DNA from 3 places in the Streptomyces sp. NPDC054872 genome. Region 1 is predicted to be linked to each of the others. Evidence: riboswitches for the same ligand, from Rfam matches in the RefSeq annotation. Region 1 holds a riboswitch; each other region holds the start of a gene.

Region 1 (6,863 bases):
GCCCTTGTCGTACATTGCGGACGAGGGCGGCTCTCATCCGGTCCGCCGAGCTCTCCACGAGCGCGCCGAGCGCCAGGTGGAACTGCCAGGCACGCAACGTGCGGAACACCTCGTCGGCGCCGCCCAGTTCGGGGCATGCCTCCTCGACCGCGCACCCCAGGTCGGCGAAGACCGTGACGGCGGGCGCGAGCACGTCTCTCACCTCCCGGTCGACCGGGACCGCTCCGCCCAGGTCGGGCGACCAGGCGATCCGCAGTCCCGTCAGATCGTGCTCAAGCGACCCGCCGAAGGCGCTCCCCGGCGTCTCCAGGGCGATCGGTGAGCGCGGGTCGGGCCCGGCGACGACGGAGAGCAGCAGAGCCGCGTCGGCGACGGTGCGGGCCATCGGCCCCTGCACGGCCATCGTCGACCAGGGCGCGGAGTCCGGCCAGGTCGGCACCCGGCCCGGTGACGGGCGCAGGCCCACCACGTTGCAGAACGACGCGGGGTTGCGCAGCGAACCGCCCATGTCGCTGCCGTCGGCGAGGGGATGCATGCCGCACGCGAGGGCGGCCGCCGCTCCCCCGCTGCTGCCGCCCGCCGAACGGCTGAGGTCGTACGGGTTGCGGGTCGCCCCGAAGACAGGGTTGACGGTGTGCGAGCCGGCCGCGAACTCGGGCACGTTGGTCTTGCCGATGGTGATCGCCCCGGCCGCGCGGATGCGCTCGACGATCAACTCGTCCCGGTCCGGGACGTTGTCGGCGAGGAGCGGTGTCCCGTAGGTGGTCCGGATGCCGCGGGTGTCGTGGGTGTCCTTGTGGGCGACGGGCAGCCCGTGCAGCGGGCCGAGCGCGGCGCCGCGTGCCGTGGCCTCGTCCGCGGTGCGCGCCTCGTCGAGCGCGCGTTCCGCCACGAGCGTCACGACCGCGTTCACGGGGCCGTTGACCTGCTCGATCCGGTCGAGGTGCGCCTGTACGGCCTCGCGGGCGGAGACCGCCCTGGTGCGGATCCTGGCGGCGAGTTCGCGGGCGGTGAGGTGGACGAGCTCGGACGCTGTCATACGGCGCTTTCGGCTGGGGGCGGTGGGGTTAACGACGAGGCGAAGCATGCCCACGCCGTCCTCGCTTCTCACCACCACGTTACGTACGTCCTGTACATTTTTTACAGGAAGCCTTGGGAAGCAGCCGACCCCGGCAGAGGAGAGACATGCCATGAATCAACCGTTCGCCCGTTATGTCCTGCCCGAGTTCACCGAGCGCTCCCGTACCGGCCGGCGGACGCTGGACCCGTACTCGAAGCTGTTCGACGAGCGCATCGTCTTTCTGGGGACGCCGATCGACGGCACGTCGGCCAACGACGTGATGGCGCAGTTCATGCACCTCGAATACCTGGCCCCCGACCGCGACATCGCGCTCTACATCAACTCCCCCGGCGGCTCGTTCAGCGCGATGACCGCGATCTACGACACGATCCAGTTCGTCACCTGCGACGTGGAGACGACCTGTCTGGGGCAGGCCGCGTCCTCGGCGGCCGTGCTGCTCGCCGCGGGCACTCCCGGCAAGCGGTTCGCGCTGCCCGGCGCCCGCGTGCTGATCCATCAGCCCTCGCTCGCCGAACCGGTGCACGGCCAGACCTCCGACCTGGCGATCCAGGCCGACGAACTCCTGCGCACCCGCGCGCAACTGGAGAAACTGCTCGTCAGGCACACGGGGCAGAGCACGGAACGCGTCGCGGCCGACATCGAGCGCGACACGATCCTCGACGCCGGCGACGCAGTCGGCTACGGCCTGGTGGACCGGATCATCGCGAGCCGCAAGTCTTCCCCGAACAGCCCGAACAGCCCGGCCCCGCGCACCCCGGACGCGGGGTGAGCCGCCGATGCTGCCGCCCGAACTTCCCCCCTTGCCCGCACTCACCCGCGCCGAGGGCGAGTTGATCGACCGGTACCTCGAAGTGGTCGATCTGCTGGGCCGGATCAACCCCGCCCGCGCGACGGACACCTACGGAGGACTGCGCGCCGCTCAGGCCATGGTCGGCAGCGCGACCGCCCTGCGGGACGCGCTGACGCTCATGCATCAGCGGGGCGAAAGTGCCGTGCACGCACCGACGCTGGCCCGTGCGCTGCGTGTGCTCGACGGAGAGCGGCGGACCGGCCGGGTCACCGTGCCGCCTCCAGAGGCGTCCTGAGCACCCGTCACCCCATTCCCCGAACTCCGTTGCGTCCGGCCCCGATCTCAAACGAACCAAACGGGCTACCTCGTTCGGCGTAGACATTCGTCCTTTTTCGAGATGTCTTCAGTTGCGTCAGATGCGTACGCGTGGGCCGGAATTCCTCGTTCCGGTGCTGGTCGCACGATCGCCCGGCGCGCTCTCCGTCTCGCGAATCCGACCGTGTCCACCCGAACGGTTCAGCCGTGAGGAGCCTCACAAAACGCCGTTTCGGCTCGGAATTCGACCCCATCTCGGGTCAAGATCCTCTCCGACGACAAGCCCCCGCCACAGCGGCGGGGCGGTCCGGGCGGACGCCGAGTCCTGCCGCCGCCCGGATGACCGGTCGACATCGGTGCATCGGCAGGAGTGGAGGACCCAGGCATGACGGGTCGGTCCGGAAGGTCCGGACAGCGACCCTTGGGGTGAAGCCGCAGTACGCGGCCGGGCAACTTTGTCAGCCCGAATCCGACAGGTCATCCTTCACAGGCGGTTGACGAAGGGTTGCGCATGACTGCGCTGAATCACGTTCCGTCGCTGCTGACCAGGGTCGGGTCCGTATCCGCCCTCACGCTCGCCGTCGTAGGCGGCACCCTCGTGGCCCCAGGGCTCTCGTCGGAAGCAGAGGCCGCGACACACGGGACGAAGGCGCTCAAGATCGCCGCCTCCAAGAAAGGCTCTCCGTACCGCTACGGAGCCACGGGGCCGCACCGGTTCGACTGCTCGGGCCTGACCCAGTACTCCTTCAAGCGCGCGGGCAAGAAGCTGCCACGTACCGCCGCACAGCAGTACAACAAGACCCGCCATGTCTCGGCGTCCAACCGCGTCCGCGGCGACCTGGTCTTCTTCCACTCCGGCCGGAACGTCTACCACGTCGGCATCTACGCCGGTAAGGGCCGGATCTGGCACGCCCCCAAGTCGAACACCAAGGTGCGGCTGGAGAAGATCTGGACGAAGAGCGTCTCGTACGGCAGGGTGCGCTGATCATCCGTCACCGGTCGCCGGTCGGGCGCCGGCGGGGGCCTCACGGCTGCTGCCGCCGCCCGACCGGCCCCCCGGCGGCCCCCGCCCGGCCCTCTGGTCGGCGCGCCCGCCAGGCGTGGGGGGCGACGACGCGGATACTCGTGCGCCATGGCCGAAAACAACAGTTCTTCCGTCTCGGGCGGCCCACCGCGCAACGAGACGCGCTTCGAGCGCGCCGACCGCAACTTCGCGGAGATCCTCCAGGAACTGCGCGTCACGCAGGCCGGCGTCCAGATCCTCTTCGCCTTCCTGCTGACGCTCGCCTTCACCGAGCGCTTCCCCTCGCTCGACACGGTGCAGCGCTCCACATATGTCGCCACGCTGCTGCTCGCCGTGCTCGCCGCCGCGCTGTTCACCGCTCCGGCAGCGGTGCACAGGTCGCTGTTCGGGCAGCACTCCAAGCCGCTGATCGTGCGCGTCTCGTCCCGTCTCGCCGGCATCGGTCTGGCGGTCCTGGTGTTCGCGGTCTCGGGCGCCGTGCTCCTGGTCGTCGACGTGGCGGTGGGCCGGACCGGCGGGATCATCGCGAGCGCGGCCACGTTCGTGGTGTGCGCGGGACTGTGGGGCCTGCTTCCCCTATTGGTGCGACATGCGCGCGACGACGACGAGGACCCGGACGCCTCGGACGACGTCAGGCGATCAGGGCCTCGGTGAGGAGCACCAGCCCGAGCACGCTCAACGCGACGCCCGTGCCTCCCTCGATCGCACGGGCCGTACGCGGCCTGCGCAGCCACCGTCCCAGCCGGTCGACCAGGAGCGCGACGGCCGGGAACCACACCAGGGCGAGGGCCACGATGATCGACGCGAGCAGCAGTGTCCTGGGCATCGCGGGGCTGCCCGCGGGCACGAACTGCGGCAGCACGCTGAGGAAGGTGATCGGCGCCTTCGGGTTGAGCGCGTTGGTGAAGAAGCCCTGCCGCAGGCTGCCCCCGACCGCGTTCCGCCCCGCATCCTCCTGGACGCCGAAGCTCCGCGGCGGGCGCGCCACCGAACACAGCGCGCGATACCCCAGGTACAGCACATAGGCCCCGCCCACGATCTGCAGCGCGCGAAAGAGCGTGGGCACCGCCGCGAGGACCGCCGCGACCCCGGCCACCGCGAGCGCCGTGTGCACCAGGAGCCCGCCCGCCACACCGATCGCGCAGGTGACCCCGGCGCGGCGGGAGGCGAGGGCGTTGCGCACCACGACCGCGAAGTCGGCGCCCGGCATGGCGACCATGCCCGCGGCCACACCGGTGAAAGCGACCAGTTCTGCGTCCATGGCGTCCACCCTGCCGTTCTTCTGCCTTCAGCAGGTATGTGGAATATCCTGGGTCAGCCTTAAGCAGACGTTTACCCCCACGCCCGTCGGAACACCTCGCGCCCCGCCGGCTCCCGCAGAGAGGCCACGGTGAGAGACCCACGGGAGTGAGACCACCGGGAGAGACCATGTACGACCCGACGCGGCTCGCCGCACTGGTGGCGGTCTCCGAGGCCGGGTCGATCACCCGCGCCGCCGAACGCCTCGGCTACACCGTGCCCGCCCTCTCCCAGCAGCTGGCCAAGCTCGAACGGGAGGCGGGCACCGCGCTCCTGGTGCGGCATCACCGCGGGGCACGGCTGACCGGCGCGGGTGAGCTGCTGCTCGCGCGAGCCCGCCGGGTCCTGGACGAGATGGAGCAGGCCCGGCACGAACTCACCCAACTGGCGGGCCTTTCCGGCGGCAGGCTGCGCGTGGGGACCTTCACCACCGCCGGGATCCATCTGGTGCCGCCCGCGCTGACCGCGTTCCGCCGCGCCCATCCGGACGTCGATCTGACGGTGCGGGGCTATGAACCGCCGCACGGCGTCGCGGCCGTGGCGGCGGGCGAGGTCGATCTGGCCCTCACGCACACCTACGAGCCCGCTGACCCGGTGGCGCTGCCCGCCTCCGTGAGCGCGGAGCCGGTCCTGGTCGAGGAGCTGGTCCTGGTGACCGCGCCGGGCCACGCGCTCGCGAGCGACGCGTCACGGCTGCCCCTGAGCGAACTCGCCGGGCACCCGCTCATCAGCATGGCGCCGACGCATCCGCCCCGGCAGGGCGTGGAGTCCGCGCTCCTCCGGGCCGGCGCGACCCCAGCGGTCCTGGTCGAGACTCCGGGCTACGCGCTGGTGTGCGCGCTGGTCAGCGCCGGGCTCGGCGTCGCCGTCGTACCGGAGATGGTGGCGCGGACGGCGGCCACCCCGGTGGGGACGAGGCCGCTGGAGCCGGGCAGTCTGCGGCGCACGATCTCGGTCGTCCACCGCACCGACGTGTCACACCCGGCGGCGGACACCTTCCGGGCCCTGCTCCGGGGCGCCTTCGGCCGCTCAGCGGGGTGAGGTCGAGGGGGCCGCTGCCTCGCCGCGGACGGAAGCGTTCCACGGCAGCTCGATCCAGACCGTCTTGCCGCCCTCGGGAGTGGGCGTGACCGACAGCCTGCCGCCGCACTCCATGGTCAGCCAGCGGATGATGACGAGGCCCCGGCCGTTGTCCTGCTGGACGGCGGCGGGCAGCCGCTTGGGGTAGCGGGGGTGGCTGTCGGTCACACCGATGCGCAGCTGCTCGTCCCGGTCCAGCTCGATGTCCACCCGGAAGGTGGGCGACTCGCCCCGGGTGTGCTGGACGGCGTTCGTGGCGAGTTCGGAGACGATGAGCCGCACCGTGTCGGCCGCCTCGGTCCCGGCCGGCAGACCCCACTCGGCCAGGATGGTCGAGACGTATTTCCGCGCCGCGGAGACCGAGGCAGGATCGCTCGGCAGAGTGACGGATGCTTCCTGAAGATCTGCCATGGCGACGCTGTCCCTTTCCCACCGGGGCTCGGCTCCGACTCGTAGCGAAGGCACGAGGACAGTCCCGGAATGGTGCTTCGCGCCAGACTGCCACTCTTGGGCCCCTCAGAGGTGGCCATCCACCAAGATGTGCATATATCTGTCGCTCAAAGCGGTGAACTCTGCTACGGGAGACCGTATTTGGGCGCGAGGTCGGCGCTTCCTCTACTGTCGCCCCTGAACGGCCCGGGGGAGGCCGAAAAGAAACGCTCCGTCGGGAAGGAGACGGACATGCGGTATGGTCCCGCGGTGCGCCGCAGGAAACTCGGCGCCGAATTGCGTGCGTTACGCACGCACGCCGGGCTCACCAGTGGCCAGGCGGCGGACCGGGTCGGCTGGCATCAGTCGAAGGTCAGCCGGATCGAGACGGGACGTAGCAGCGTCAAGGCGGCCGACGTAGGTCTGCTGCTCGATGCGTACGAGGTGGCGGACCCGCAACTCCGTCAGTTGCTGGTGGCATTGGCGGTCTCGGACGACGACGGCGGACGGCACCACTGGTGGCACGCCTATCGCGAGCTGCTGCCGCCCGCCTACCGCGACTTCATCAGCCTGGAGTCGCAGGCCTGCCGGATGCGCACCCTGGAGACCACCGTCGTGCCGGGCCTGCTGCAGACCCCGGACTACGCGCGTGCGGTGACGCGGGCCGCGCTCGACGGGCTGCCCCAACAGCAGGTGGACACGCTGGTGGAGGTGCGTCTGGCCCGTCAGGACGTGCTGCGCGCGGCCCCGCCGCTGCGACTGAGCGTGATCCTGGACGAGGCGGTGCTGCACCGGCCGGTGGGCGGCAGCGCGGTGCTCGCGGGCCAGTTGAAACGGTTGCTGGA
Region 2 (6,863 bases), on a different contig from region 1:
GCGGGCGGCTCCGGTGGCTTCCGCTCCGGTGGCCACGACCGCCCGTCGTACAACCGCAACTCGGGCACGTCCGGCACCGGCACGGGCACCGGCTCCTTCGGCCGCCGCGACGACAAGCCGCGCTGGAAGCGCAACGGCTGATCTCTAGCCGCTTCCGCCTGAACGAAGGGCCCGCACGACGTCCACCGTCGTGCGGGCCCTTCGGCGTATCGGTGGCACGCTGGCGGCGGCCGGCAAGAAGATCCGCTCGGTCTGGAGTACGTACAAGGGCCTTTCCCCGCCCGTGAGTTCGGCCGTCCCCCGAGCTCTCGGCGGCTGCCCTGGGCCCGTCGCGGACCGCGCGACGGGCCCAGGAGGCGATACCCGATCGGATGGCGGGGCCTCTGCGGCTATGCTCGTGGGGTGCATCCGCACGGACCGTTAGCTCAATTGGCAGAGCAGTGGACTTTTAATCCATTGGTTGTGGGTTCGAGTCCCACACGGTCTACCGAGAAGGCCCAGTTCGGGGGAGTCCCCCGAACTGGGCCTTCGGTGCGTTCAGGGACGCCCCGCCGGTCGCCCGAACGGCCCCGCCTCGCCTGCGCGCCCGCTGTCCGCGAGTGACGCTGTGCCTGCCAGGTGGACGATCCGGAGGTACAGCATGGGTTCCGTACGGCGGGCTCTCGTGATGGTGCTCGTGCCGCTGCTCGTCGGGGTCTCGGCGGCCTGCGGCGGGTCGGGGGGCGGGTCCGGCAAGGCCACCGAGCGGGCGCGCCCCGCCGAACTGGCCTTCGAGCACCCCGGGGTCCTCGTCAGCAAGGCGCAGCTGGACCGCGTGCGCGCCCATGTCGCGGCGCGCGAGCAGCCCTGGCTGACGGCGTTCGAGCAGATGCGGGACAGCAGGTACGGCGCCGACGACTACACGGCCAAGCCGTACGCGGTCGTCGCGTGCCCGGCCGGCACCCGCGCGGGCCGAGGCTGCGTCGAGGAGCGCGAGGACGCCATCGCCGCGTACACGCAGGCCCTGCTCTGGAACATCACCGGCGACCGCGCGCACGCCAGGAAGGCCGTGCAGATCATGGACGCCTGGGCGCGGGTGATCACCCGGCACACCGAGGCCAACGCGGGGCTCCAGACGGCCTGGGCCGCTTCCTCGTGGGCACGCGCGGCCGAAGCCGTGCGGTACACCTACGACGGCTGGACCGACGGCGAACTCCTCCGCTTCGAGCGGATGCTGCGCAACGCCTATCTGCCGCAAGTGCGTGACGGCGCGGCCGACTTCAACGGCAACTGGGATCTCCTGATGGCCGACGCGACCATCAGCATGGCCGTCTTCCTCGACGACCACGAGTCCTTCGAGAAGGCGGTGACGCACTTCAGGACCCGCGTGCCCGCCTATTTCTATCTGGAGTCGGACGGACCGCTGCCCGTGTCGCCCGCGGGCAGCGGCATCGACACCGCGGAGAAGCTCCAGAAATACTGGTTCGGGCAGAAGACCTTCGCCGACGGCCTTTCCCAGGAGACGTGCCGGAACTTCAAGCACGCGAGCTACTCCCTCGCGGCCACCGCGCACATCGCCGAGACCGCCTGGCACCAAGGCGTCGACCTGTACGGCGAGGTCAAGGAGCGGCTGCGGGCCGCGCTGGAATTCCACTCCGGATACCAGCTGGGCGCCGTGGCGCCGGACTGGCTGTGCGGCGGCAAGGTGCGGCGCGACATGGGGCCCGACACCGAGGTCGGCCTCAACCACCTGCGGGAACGGCTGCGGCTCGACCTGCCGGAGACGGAGAGGCTGACGCGCGAGCAGCGGCCCGAGGGAACGGACGACCTGTTCGTGGCCTGGGAGACGCTGACGCACGCCGAGAACGCGTGAGCGGAAGGCCCCGTTCGTAGGCGGTTCGCCGCCGGTTCGCTTTCACTCCCCCTGATGGCGTAGAGTTGCATTCAACGGCGCGGGGTGGAGCAGCTCGGTAGCTCGCTGGGCTCATAACCCAGAGGTCGCAGGTTCAAATCCTGTCCCCGCTACTAAAGACCGAAGGCCCGGATCCAGAAATGGATCCGGGCCTTCGGTGTTTCCGCCGCCGAGGTGAAGTCGGTGTTCCTGAGCAATACGGCCGGTAACCCGGTCGGCCCACACCGGTCGCCCCACGCGGCCCCTCCGGGAACCCTGAGTGAGTGGGGCAGCGAGGAGGAGACGGCGGGGGCGGCAAGCGTCCCGATGTCCGGCACGAGCGGGCGCTCGTGCGGGCTCTCCCCCTGCTGCTCATCGTCCTCGGCATCGTGTACGACGTGTCGACCCCGCCCAGGTTCACCGCCGTGCCCCTGTTCACCGCGGCCCCGCTCATCGCCGCGCCTTTTTACTCGCTGCTCAGCACCATCCTCATCGGCGTCGCCTCCTGCACCGCCGTGCTCGCCCTGCACTTCAAGACCAGTACGGCCACCGACGTCGAGGCCACCACCGAACTGATCACGGTGGTGACCGTCGCCGTCCTCGCCGTCGTCATCAACCGCGTCGTACGCCGCGGCGACAAACAGCTCGCATCCGCCCGCTCCATCTCCGAGGCCGCCCAGCGCGCCGTGCTGCCGCAGCCGGACCCCCGCATCGGCGGTCTCGATGTCGCGGCGCGGTACGAGGCCGCGGAGGCCGACGCGTTCATCGGCGGCGATCTGTACGCCGTGCAGGACACCCCGCACGGCGTACGCGTCGTCGTCGGCGACGTACGGGGCAAGGGCATGGGCGCGGTGGCGGCCGTGGCCGTGGTGATCGGGGCGTTCCGGGAGGCCGCCGAGCAGGAGACCACCCTGGAGGCGGTGGCGCAGCGCCTGGAGCGTGCCCTCGCGCGTGAAGGCACGCGGCGCGACGGGCTCGACGCCTTCGAGGGGTTCACCACCGCCGTCCTCGCGGAGATCCCGCACGGCGACGGTCCGGTGCGTCTCATCAACCGCGGACACCCGGGCCCGCTGCTCCTGCGCGGCGACGGGCGGCTGTGCGTCCTGTCGGCCACCGAGCCCGCGTTGCCGCTCGGGATGGGCGAGCTCGGCGCCTGGCCGGACCGCGCGGACGAGACGGAGTTCCCGCCGGGGGCGATGCTGCTGCTCTTCACCGACGGGCTCTCCGAGGCGCGTGACGTCCGGGGCGACTTCTACGACCCGGCGGCGCGGCTCGGCGGCCGGATCTTCCCGGGGCCCGGCGGACCCGACGCGCTCCTGACGACGCTCGTCGAGGAAGTGCGGCGCCACACCGGCGGCGGGGGCACGGACGACATGGCGTTGCTGGCGGTGCGGCGGCCCATGTCACCGGCCGTGACGGAAGGACACCACTCCGCATAACAACTGACGTACTGTCAAGGAGATGTGAAGCTCCGGTGTGTGAAGAAGTGGGGGCAACTCGCCCCGTTCCGGCCCTCGGTGTCCCGATAAGTACGGGCCGTGAGCGTTAACGATCAGCCGGAACAGCTTGGAATACCGCCCTGCTGTCTATTAACGTTCGATAACGCAGCGCGGTCGTCCCAGCCGTCACTCGAGTCGGCTCCGCGCGCACGCGCCTAATCCCGAAAGGGAGCCGGGGAACCACTAATTGGGGTGAATCGGGCGTCTGTGCATCCGTGCCAGATGTTCGTAGGAGACCTTCCTGCTCCGAACCCGTCAGCTAACCCGGTAGGCGAGAAGGAAGGAAAGGAGTGCGCCCCCGTGGCGTCCAACCGCCCTGCCCCCCAAGGCGTTTACGTACCGAATGACGACGATTTCGGTGGGTACGACGACAATTCCTGGGAGGAATGGAACCCCACCGAGGAGTCCATCCGTCCCGTCCGCGGCAGGCACCGCGTCCACAAGCGGGGTGGTGGCGGGCTCGCCCGCAGCTCCACGGTCCTCGGCGTAGGCGTCATCGCCGCCGTCGGCGCGGGTGGCATCGCCACCGCGCAGGACGGCAAGCCCCCGGTCTCCATCGCGATGCCGGACCTCTCGGCCGTCACGGACTCGCTGCCGGAGGCCAAGTCGCTTCCGGGCGTGGGGTCCTTGATATCCGACGGCTCGTCAGGCGAAGCTTCCGCGGACAGTGGCGTGACGACCGCCGCCGCGCCCCTCAGCGCCGCGGGCCTCAGCACCGCCGACGCCGAGCAGGGCACCACGGACGCGGGCGAGGCACTGCGGGCCCGCATCATGGAGCAGGCCGAGAACCAGCAGGACCAGGCGGACGACGCGGTCCAGAAGGCCGCCGAGGAAGCCGCCGTCAAGCAGGCAGCCGAACAGGCCGCCGCCAAGCAGTCCGCGGCCGAGAAGAAGATCGCCGCCGAGAAGGCCGCCGCGAAGAAGAAAGCCGAGGCCGAGGCCAAGAAGAAGGCCGAGGCGGAGCGCCTGGCCAAGCTCGCGAAGAGCTACACCCTCCCCGTCGCCTCGTACACGCTCACCGGCACCTTCGGTCAGCCCGGCTCCATGTGGTCCTCCGGCTACCACACCGGCCTGGACTTCGCGGCCCCGACGGGCACGCCCATCAAGGCCGTCCACTCCGGCACCATCAAGGAAGCCGGCTGGGCGGGTGCGTACGGCTACCGCACGGTCCTCGAACTCGACGACGGCACCGAGGTCTGGTTCTGCCACCAGTCCTCGATGAACGTCAGCGCCGGCCAGAAGGTCACCACCGGCGAGACCATCGGCCGCGTCGGCGCCACCGGCAACGTCACCGGCGCGCACCTCCACATGGAGGTCCACCCGGGCGGCGACTCCACCGGGGTCGACCCGGCGGCGTGGCTGCGCGGCAAGGGCCAGTCGATCTGAGGCGACCCGAGATCCCCGGCGGTCCTGGCGACAACCCCCCGACGTCAGGGCTGCCGGTTCGGCATGCCCGCCCACCGCGCGGCCGTTCCCGTGTGCCGCCGTCCCGGTGAATGAAACCGGCATCCCGTTGTGCGGAATGCCGCGGTCCACAAGGGCGTTGATCCCCTCATGACTTCTCTCCGCAAGCTTGGCTCCTCCGACCTCGAGGTCTTCCCGCTCGCCCTGGGCGGCAACGTCTTCGGCTGGACGGCCGACGAGGCGCAGTCCTTCGACGTGCTCGACGCCTACACCGCCGCGGGCGGCAACTTCATCGACACCGCCGACGTCTACTCGGCCTGGGTGGACGGCAACAAGGGCGGCGAGTCCGAGACCGTCATCGGCAACTGGTTCGCCGCGCGCGGCAACCGCTCCGACGTCGTGCTCGCCACCAAGGTCGGCGCCCACCCCGACCACAAGGGCCTGTCCGCGAACACCATCAAGGCCGGTGCCGAGGAGTCGCTGCGCCGCCTGCGCACCGATTACATCGACCTGTACTACACGCACTACGACGACCCGACCGTCCCGGTCGAAGAGGTCATCGGTGCCCTCGACGACCTGGTGACGTCCGGCAAGGTGCGCGCCATCGCGGCGTCCAACGTGACCCCCGAGCGGCTCCAGGAGTTCCTGGACTTCTCCGACCGCGAGGGCCTCGCGCGCTACTCGGTGCTGCAGCCGCACTACAACCTCGTCTCGCGCGACACGTACGAGGGCCAGCTGGAGCAGGTCGCCTCCCGCTCGGGCCTGGCCGCCGTCCCGTACTACGCGCTCGCCTCCGGCTTCCTGACCGGCAAGTACCGCCCGGGCGCGACGGTCGACAGCGCGCGGGCCCAGGGCGCCGGCAAGCACCTGGAGACCGAGCGTGGCCGGCGTGTGCTCGCCGCGCTCGACGAGGTCGCCGAGGCCCGCGGCGCGGAGCTCGCGACGGTCGCCCTGGCGTGGCTCGCGGCCCAGCCGACGGTGGCGGCACCGATCGCGTCGGCCCGTACGGTCGAGCAACTGCCCGCGCTGCTCGCGGTGGGCGAGCTCGAACTGACGGACGCCGAGGTGTCGACGCTGACGGCGGCTTCGGCCTAACCCCGGTAGGGGTTGTACGCGGGGTAGGGCATCGCCGGCTGGGCGTACGGATATCCGTAGGGGTGCGGCTGGGCGTAGGGCTGCTGTTGCGCGTAGGGCTGTGCGTACGGCTGGTGGTGGGGCTGCCGGTATCCGTAGGGAGGCGGCATCGGTACGAGCACGGGTGCCGTCGCGCGGGCCGCGTAGGCGAGGGCGGGGCGCGCGGCCTCGCGGCGCTCCCACAGCGCGTGCAGCAACTCCCGCTCCCGCACGACGAAGTCGGCGCCCGCCTTGCCCCTGCGTCCGCGGTGGCGCAGGAGCGCGAGAGACGTCGCGTACGCCTCGTACTGGGCGACCGCGCGGGCCGCGGCCTTGCCCTGGGTGTACGAGGCGTAGTCGCGGGCCAGGGTGCGGGCGCGCATCGTGCCGAGTGCGTACGGCTCGGGAGCGGTGAGCCAGCCCGCGATCGCGTACGCGGGCAGTTCGGCGCGCACGATGCGCAGGCCGCGCTGCCTGGTCCAGATCGCCAGCCAGGTGAGCAGGCCGAACGCGGGCAGCATGAACGTCGCGTACACGGCGAAGAAGCCGTAATCCCCGAAGCTGGCCGAGCCGTTCCACAGGGCGTGCAGGCCCATCGCGAGGAGCAGTCCGGTGAGCGGGAGCAGGACGCGCCGCCAGTTCCGCCGGTCGGCGCCGAGCGCGGCGATGCCGAAGCCGATGCCGGTGAGCACGGTGAACAGAGGGTGCGCGAAGGGGGACATCACGACGCGCACGAAGAAGGTCGCCGCGGTCACGGACGCCAGCCCGGTCCCGCCGTTGAGCTGGTCGGTGCCGAAGGCGCTGCCGAGATAGAGGATGTTCTCGGTGAACGCGAAGCCGGTGGCGGTCACCCCGGCGATCACGACGCCGTCGACGATGCCGGTGAACTCGCGTCTGCGGAAGAGGAAGACGAGCAGGACCGCCGCGGCTTTCGCGCTCTCCTCGACGATCGGGGCTATGACCGTCGCGCCGAGGGT
Region 3 (6,863 bases), on a different contig from region 1:
CGGCGACGCTGGAGGACGCCCGGGCGTTCTTCCGTACCTATTACGCGCCCAACAACGCGGTGCTGTCGATCGTCGGTGACATCGACCCGGAGCAGACCCTCGCCTGGGTGGAGAAGTACTTCGGGTCCATCCCCTCGCACGACGGCAAGCAGCCGCCGCGCGACGGCTCGCTGCCGGACACGATCGGCAAGGAGCTGCGGGAGGTCGTCGAGGAAGAGGTCCCCGCCCGCGCCCTGATGGCCGCCTATCGCCTCCCGGAGGACGGCACGCGCGCGTGCGACGCGGCCGACCTGGCGCTCACGGTCCTCGGCAGCGGCGAGTCCTCCCGGCTCTACAACCGCCTCGTGCGCCGCGACCGCACCGCCGTGGCGGCCGGGTTCGGCCTGCTGCGGCTCGCCGGCGCCCCCTCGCTCGGCTGGCTCGACGTGAAGACGTCCGGTGACGTCGAGGTCCCCGTCATCGAGGCCGCGGTCGACGAGGAGCTCGCCCGCTTCGCGGAAGAGGGCCCCACCGAAGAGGAGATGGAGCGCGCCCAGGCACAGCTGGAGCGCGAGTGGCTCGACCGCCTCTCCACGGTGGCGGGCCGCGCGGACGAACTCTGCCGGTACGCCGTCCTGTTCGGCGACCCGCAGCTCGCCCTCACCGCCGTCGGGCGCGTCCTGGACGTCACCGCGGAAGAGGTCAAGGCTGCCGCGGCGGCCCGCCTGCGCCCCGACAACCGCGCGGTGCTCGTGTACGAGCCCATCGACGGCGCTGCCGCCACCGAAGCCACCGACGAGGACGAACAGGAGGCGGCGAAGTGACCGAGGCCGCAACGATGCAGTTCCATCCGCAGCCCCAGGCCGGCGCCGCACGGCCGTGGGCCTTCCCCGCGCCCGAGCGCGCCACCCTGGACAACGGCCTCACGGTGCTGCGCTGCCACCGCCCGGGCCAGCAGGTCGTCGCGGTGGAGGTCCACCTGGAGGCGCCGCTCGAAGCCGAGCCCGCGGGCCTCGACGGCGTCGCCACGATCATGGCGAGGGCTTTCAACGAAGGCACCGACAAGCACTCCGCCGAGGACTTCGCCGCGGAACTCGACCGCTGCGGCGCCACCATGGACGCGCACGCCGACCACCCCGGCGTGCGCGTCTCCCTCGAAGTCCCGGTCTCCCGCCTCCCGAAGGCGCTCGGCCTGCTCTCCGACGCTCTGCGCGCCCCCGCCTTCGCGGACAGCGAGATCGAGCGCCTCGTGCGCAACCGCCTGGACGAGATCCCGCACGAGGCCGCGAACCCGGGGCGCCGCGCCGCCAAGGAGCTCTCCCGGCAGCTCTTCCCGGCCACCTCGCGCATGTCCCGCCCCCGGCAGGGCACCGAGGAGACGGTCACGGCCATCGACTCGGCGGCGGTGCGCACCTTCTACGAGAAGCATGTGCGTCCCGCCACGGCGACCGCCGTCGTCGTGGGCGACCTGACCGGCGTCGACCTCGACGCCGTGCTCGCCGACACCATCGGCGCCTGGACGGGCGGCACCGCCGAGCCGCGTCCGGTGCCCCCGGTGACCGCGGACGACACCGGGCGTGTCGTCATCGTGGACCGCCCCGGAGCCGTCCAGACGCAGCTGCTCATCGGCCGCGTGGGACCGGACCGCCACGACCGCGTCTGGCCCGCGCAGGTGCTCGGCACGTACTGCCTCGGCGGCACCCTCACCTCACGCCTGGACCGCGTCCTGCGCGAGGAGAAGGGATACACCTACGGCGTACGGTCGTTCGCCCAGGTCCTGCGTTCCGCACCGGACGGCACCGGCGCCGCGATGCTCGCCATCAGCGGCTCCGTGGACACCGAGTCCACGGGTCCCGCGCTCGACGACCTGTGGAAGGTCCTGCGCACCCTCGCGGCCGACGGCCTCACGGACGCCGAGCGCGATGTCGCCGTGCAGAACCTGGTGGGCGTGGCCCCGCTCAAGTACGAGATGGCGGCGTCCGTCGCGGCCACCCTCGCGGACCAGGTCGAGCAGCACCTGCCGGACGACTTCCAGGCCCAGCTGTACCGCCAGTTGGCCGCGACCGGCACCGTGGAGGCCACTGCCGCCGTCGTGAGCGCCTTCCCGGTGGACCGCCTGGTGACGGTGCTCGTCGGTGACGCCGCGCAGATCGAGGAGCCCGTCAGGGCCCTCGGCATCGGTGAAGTGAGTGTGGTCACGGGCTGAGTGACAGTCAGGACATATCGGGACCCCAGTGGCTGAGATTCATCACTGGGGTCCTCATATGTCCGAATTGATATGGAGGTTACGTGTCTGGCCTGTGGCGTGCGCTACAAAAGCTCTGATCCGTTTGTCGTTTGAAAGATGGCCCGCTTAGCGTCATCCCGGCTGTTCGTCATGCAGTACGCCGCACCCGCGGCACCGGACAGTCATCGCCGAGTCCCCGTACGGCGCGAGCCAGGGGAGCCGGGGACCCACATGTCCCCTTGGGGTGAATCGGGAACCTTGCCGTCAGGTGAGGGACTCGTAGGAGACCTTCCTGCTCCGAACCCGTCAGCTAACCCGGTAGGCGAGAAGGAAGGAAAGGATCAGCCGCTTCATGGCGTTCACCCGTGCCACCGGGAAGCACCGTCGCCCGAGCCGCCTCACGCGTACGACCGCGAACGTGGCGGGCGTCGCCGCCCTCACCACCACCGGTGTCATCGGAGGCCTGGCCGCTCCGGCGCTCGCCGCCGACGACGCGGCGGCCCTTGAGCACACCGGCCTGACCCAGGCCGTCTCCGTCGGCGACTCGCTCGCCGAGAGCATCGACGCGCAGGCCACTGTCCAGCAGGAGGCCGCCGACGCCGCCGCGGCCGCCAAGAAGGCCGAAGAGGCCGCGAAGAAGAAGGCCGAAGAGGCGAAGCGCAAGGCCGAGGCCGAGGCGAAGGCCAAGGCCAAGAAGGAGCGCGAGGCCAAGGAGCGTGCCGCTCGCGAGGCCGAGCGCAAGCGCCTCAACAGCTACGTCTCCCCGATCTCCGGCTCGTACGTCTCCACGGGCTACCAGACCGGCGGCGCCATGTGGTCCTCCGGCAGCCACACCGGCGTCGACTTCCACGCCGCATCCGGCACCTCGGTCCACGCGGTCGGCTCCGGCACCGTCGTCGAGGCCGGCTGGGGCGGCGCCTACGGCAACAACGTGGTCATCAAGATGAACGACGGCACGTACACCCAGTACGGCCACATGTCGTCCCTGGGCGTCACGGTCGGCCAGACGGTCACTCCGGGCCAGCAGATCGGCCTCTCCGGCTCCACCGGCAACTCCAGCGGCCCGCACCTGCACTTCGAGGCCCGCACCGGCGCGGACTACGGCACGGACATCGACCCCGTCTCGTACCTCCGCTCGCACGGCGTCAACGTCTGACCCCGGCGGTCCAAGGCGGACGCGTGAAGCGCCCCTGATTCACCGAAAGCCCCGGCTCCCCGAGAGCCGGGGCTTTCGCCGTTCCCGTATCTCCTTTGGCCAAAAGTATCCCTGGATTTCAGCCTGCCGTCGGAAATTCGGCCGCCCTGCAATAGAGTCACAGACCAGGCGTCGATCGACCGCGTTTCGCGGGGATTAAGGCGGAGGTCAGTCATGCGCATTCCCGCGCACTCGGTATGCACGGCCATCCGGGACGACATCGTCTCCGGTGTCTACGAGCGGGGTGGCCGGCTCACCGAGGAACTGCTCGCGCGCCGCTACGGGGTCTCCCGCGTCCCAGTGCGCGAAGCCCTGCGCACCCTTGAGGCCGAGGGCTTCGTCGTCACGCGCCGGCACGCGGGCGCGTGCGTGGCGGAGCCCACCGAGCAGGAGGCCGCCGACCTCCTGGAGATCCGCGCGCTCCTGGAACCCCTGGGCGCGGCCCGCGCCGCCCAGCGCCGCACGGAGGCGCACCTGAAGGTCCTGCGCGGTCTCGTCAGGCTCGGCCAGGAGCGGTCGAGGCGCGGCCACAGCGAGGATCTGCGCTCCCTGGGCGGCTGGTTCCACGAGACGCTCGCCCAGGCATCCGGCAGCCCGGGCCTCACGGCACTGCTCACCCAGCTCCGGCACAAGATCGCCTGGATGTACGTGGTCGAGACGACGGCAGCTCCCGCCGAAGCCTGGGCCGAGCACGCCGCGATCGTCGACGCGGTGGCCCGCGGGGACGCGGAGCGGGCCAGGTCGCTCACCGCCGCCCACACGGAGCGGACGACGGCCGCGCACCGGCCGCGCTTCTTCCCGCGCGGTCACCGGACCGCGACGGTGATCGTGTGAGGGATTCGCAACATGCCGTAAACACGGTCGGCCTCCGGCATTAACACAGGCGCCGTATACAAAGAAGTGCTATTCGGTGGCGGAGTAATTGTGCTGCCCGAATTCCGCTTTCGATGTCCTGTGCCGGTATTCGGTAAAAGGGGACAGAAAAGCCGTAGGGCCCGCCCCCATTTCGGGGGAGGGCCCTACGGCGTATGAGTACCAGCCTTGGTCAGACGGTCTCGGGGAGTTCCTCGAGGCCGTCCGCGACCAGCTTCGCCAGACGGTCGAGGGCGGCGTCCGCACCCTCGGCGTCGGAGGCGAGCACGATCTCCTCGCCGCCCTGCGCGCCCAGACCGAGCACCGCGAGCATGGAGGCGGCGTTCACGGGGTTGCCGTCAGCCTTGGCGATCGTCACGGGGACGCCGGCGGCGGTGGCCGCGCGGACGAAGATGGAGGCGGGTCGGGCGTGAAGGCCCTCGGCCCAGCCGACGTTGACGCGGCGCTCAGCCATGTGTTGCTGCCCTTCCAGGTGTCTCACACTTGTCTAGACCAGTGTCTCATGCCGTCGCGAGTGCTCCGGCGGCCGTCGGTCCGTACGGTGCCTGCCGATGGTCCGGTGCCCCGTCGACCGTACGTCCTCGAGCCCCGGGCCCTCGTCCCGCTGTTCGACGTCTCCTAGCCTGCCCCGGCCAAGGCGCCCCCGCGACCCGTACCCTGGGCCCATGCAGACCCCGTCGGACCGGCACGCATACCCTTCCCACTGGGAAGCCGATGTCGTCCTGCGTGACGGAGGCACCGCCCGGATCAGGCCGATCACGGCCGAGGACGCGGACCGCCTGGTCAGCTTCTACGAACAGGTCTCGGACGAGTCGAAGTACTACCGCTTCTTCGCGCCCTACCCCCGGCTGTCCGCCAAGGACGTGCACCGCTTCACCCATCACGACCAGGTGGACCGGGTGGGTCTGGCGGCCACGGTGGGCGGCGAGTTCATCGCCACCGTGCGCTTCGACCGCATCGACGAGCGCGGCATGTCCGCCAGCGCGCCCGCCGACGAGGCCGAGGTCGCCTTCCTCGTGCAGGACGCCCATCAGGGCAGGGGAGTCGCCTCCACCCTCCTCGAACACATCGCCGCCGTCGCCAGGGAGCGTGGCATCCGCCGCTTCGCCGCCGAGGTGCTGCCCGCGAACACCAAGATGATCAAGGTGTTCACGGATGCGGGCTACCAGCAGAAACGCAGCTTCGAGGACGGCGTCGTACGGCTCGAATTCGATCTGGAACCGACCGACCGCTCGCTCGCCGTGCAGCGCGCCCGTGAGCAGCGGGCCGAGGCGCGGTCGGTGCAGCGGCTGCTCACGCCGAAGTCGGTCGCGGTGATCGGCGTCGGACGCACGCCGGGCGGCGTGGGGCGCAGCGTCCTGCGGAACCTGCGCGAAGCGGGCTTCACGGGGCGGCTGTACGCGGTGAACAGCGCGTTCGAGAAAGGCGCCGAGGTCGACGGGGTGCCCGCGTACCGCTCCGTGCGGGACATCGACGAGACCGTCGAGCTCGCCGTCGTCACCGTGCCCGCCGACCGGGTGCCGCAGGCCGTCGACGAGTGCGGGGAGCGCGGGGTGCTCGGGCTCGTCGTGATCTCCGCCGGGTACGCGGAGAGCGGTCCCGAAGGGCGGGAGCGGCAGCGCGAACTGGTGCGCCAGGCCCGGTCGTACGGCACGCGCATCCTCGGCCCGAACGCCTTCGGGGTCATCAACACGTCGCCGGACGTGCGCCTCAACGCCTCGCTGGCCCCGCATCCCCCCGAGCGCGGCAGGATCGGCCTCTTCACGCAGTCCGGCGCGATCGGCATCGCGCTCCTCTCCGGGCTGCACCGGCGTGGTGCGGGCCTGTCGACCTTCGTGAGCGCGGGCAACCGCGCGGACGTCTCGGGCAATGACGTCCTCCAGTACTGGTACGAGGACCCGGACACCGATGTCGCCCTGATGTACCTCGAATCCATCGGCAACCCGCGCAAGTTCACGCGGCTCGCCCGGCGCGCGGCGACGGCGAAGCCGCTGGTGGTGGTGCAGGGGGCGCGGCACAGCGGGATCGCCCCCACGGGGCACGCGGTGCAGGCCACGCGGCTTCCGCATGCCACGGTGTCGGCGCTGCTCCGCCAGGCGGGGGTCATCCGGGTCGAGACCGTCACGGAGATGGTGGACGCGGGGCTGCTGCTCGCGGGGCAGCCGTTGCCCTCCGGGCCGCGGGTGGCGATCCTCGGGAACTCCGAGACGCTCGGGCTTCTCACGTACGACGCGTGCGTCGCCGACGGGCTTCGGCCGCTGCCGCCGCGGGATCTGACCACGGGGGCAACCCCGGGCGACTTCCGGGCCGCGCTCGCCGAGGCGCTGTCCGACGACGCCTGCGACGCCGTGATCGTCACCGCCATCCCCTGGGTGGGGGAGGACGGGGCCATGGGGTCGCCCGAGGGCGAGGAGCTTGCCGCCGCGCTGCGGTCGGCTGCCGCCGGGTGCCCGGCGAAGCCCGTGGCCGTGGTGCACGTCGAGCTCGGCGGACTCGCCGAAGCGCTGGCCGCAGCTACGCGGACTCGCCCTGACGCCCCTGCACCAGCACCCGGCAGCGGGAGCTGTGCCCACCCTTCCCCCAGCTCTC

The links. Region 1 has a riboswitch for cyclic di-AMP ahead of ACWGIH_RS18965 (C40 family peptidase). Riboswitches for the same ligand answer to the same signal wherever they lie in the genome.
Region 2: another riboswitch for cyclic di-AMP. It lies ahead of ACWGIH_RS14185 (M23 family metallopeptidase); the one in region 1 lies ahead of ACWGIH_RS18965 (C40 family peptidase).
Region 3: another riboswitch for cyclic di-AMP. It lies ahead of ACWGIH_RS13640 (M23 family metallopeptidase); the one in region 1 lies ahead of ACWGIH_RS18965 (C40 family peptidase).

The regions. Positions count from the first base shown of each region.
Region 1 covers NZ_JBSGYY010000014.1:55,230-62,092, reverse strand. Annotated here, with positions in the region: gene ACWGIH_RS18980 (amidase) at 1-1,039, opposite strand, end outside; gene ACWGIH_RS18975 (ATP-dependent Clp protease proteolytic subunit) at 1,191-1,850, shown strand; gene ACWGIH_RS18970 (hypothetical protein) at 1,858-2,166, shown strand; cyclic di-AMP (ydaO/yuaA leader) riboswitch at 2,531-2,694, shown strand; gene ACWGIH_RS18965 (C40 family peptidase) at 2,698-3,171, shown strand; gene ACWGIH_RS18960 (DUF6328 family protein) at 3,319-3,864, shown strand; gene ACWGIH_RS18955 (LysE family translocator) at 3,842-4,471, opposite strand; gene ACWGIH_RS18950 (LysR family transcriptional regulator) at 4,639-5,550, shown strand; gene ACWGIH_RS18945 (ATP-binding protein) at 5,539-6,000, opposite strand; gene ACWGIH_RS18940 (helix-turn-helix domain-containing protein) at 6,271-6,863, shown strand, end outside.
Region 2 covers NZ_JBSGYY010000010.1:19,686-26,548, reverse strand. Annotated here, with positions in the region: gene ACWGIH_RS14210 (DEAD/DEAH box helicase) at 1-141, shown strand, start outside; tRNA gene ACWGIH_RS14205 (tRNA-Lys) at 415-487, shown strand; gene ACWGIH_RS14200 (alginate lyase family protein) at 641-1,852, shown strand; tRNA gene ACWGIH_RS14195 (tRNA-Met) at 1,931-2,004, shown strand; gene ACWGIH_RS14190 (PP2C family protein-serine/threonine phosphatase) at 2,155-3,309, shown strand; cyclic di-AMP (ydaO/yuaA leader) riboswitch at 3,512-3,658, shown strand; gene ACWGIH_RS14185 (M23 family metallopeptidase) at 3,670-4,755, shown strand; gene ACWGIH_RS14180 (aldo/keto reductase) at 4,924-5,868, shown strand; gene ACWGIH_RS14175 (PrsW family glutamic-type intramembrane protease) at 5,865-6,863, opposite strand, start outside.
Region 3 covers NZ_JBSGYY010000009.1:128,604-135,466, reverse strand. Annotated here, with positions in the region: gene ACWGIH_RS13650 (M16 family metallopeptidase) at 1-803, shown strand, start outside; gene ACWGIH_RS13645 (M16 family metallopeptidase) at 800-2,185, shown strand; cyclic di-AMP (ydaO/yuaA leader) riboswitch at 2,383-2,546, shown strand; gene ACWGIH_RS13640 (M23 family metallopeptidase) at 2,559-3,362, shown strand; partial or broken gene ACWGIH_RS13635 (GntR family transcriptional regulator) at 3,576-4,279, shown strand; gene ACWGIH_RS13630 (HPr family phosphocarrier protein) at 4,447-4,728, opposite strand; gene ACWGIH_RS13625 (bifunctional acetate--CoA ligase family protein/GNAT family N-acetyltransferase) at 4,940-6,863, shown strand, end outside.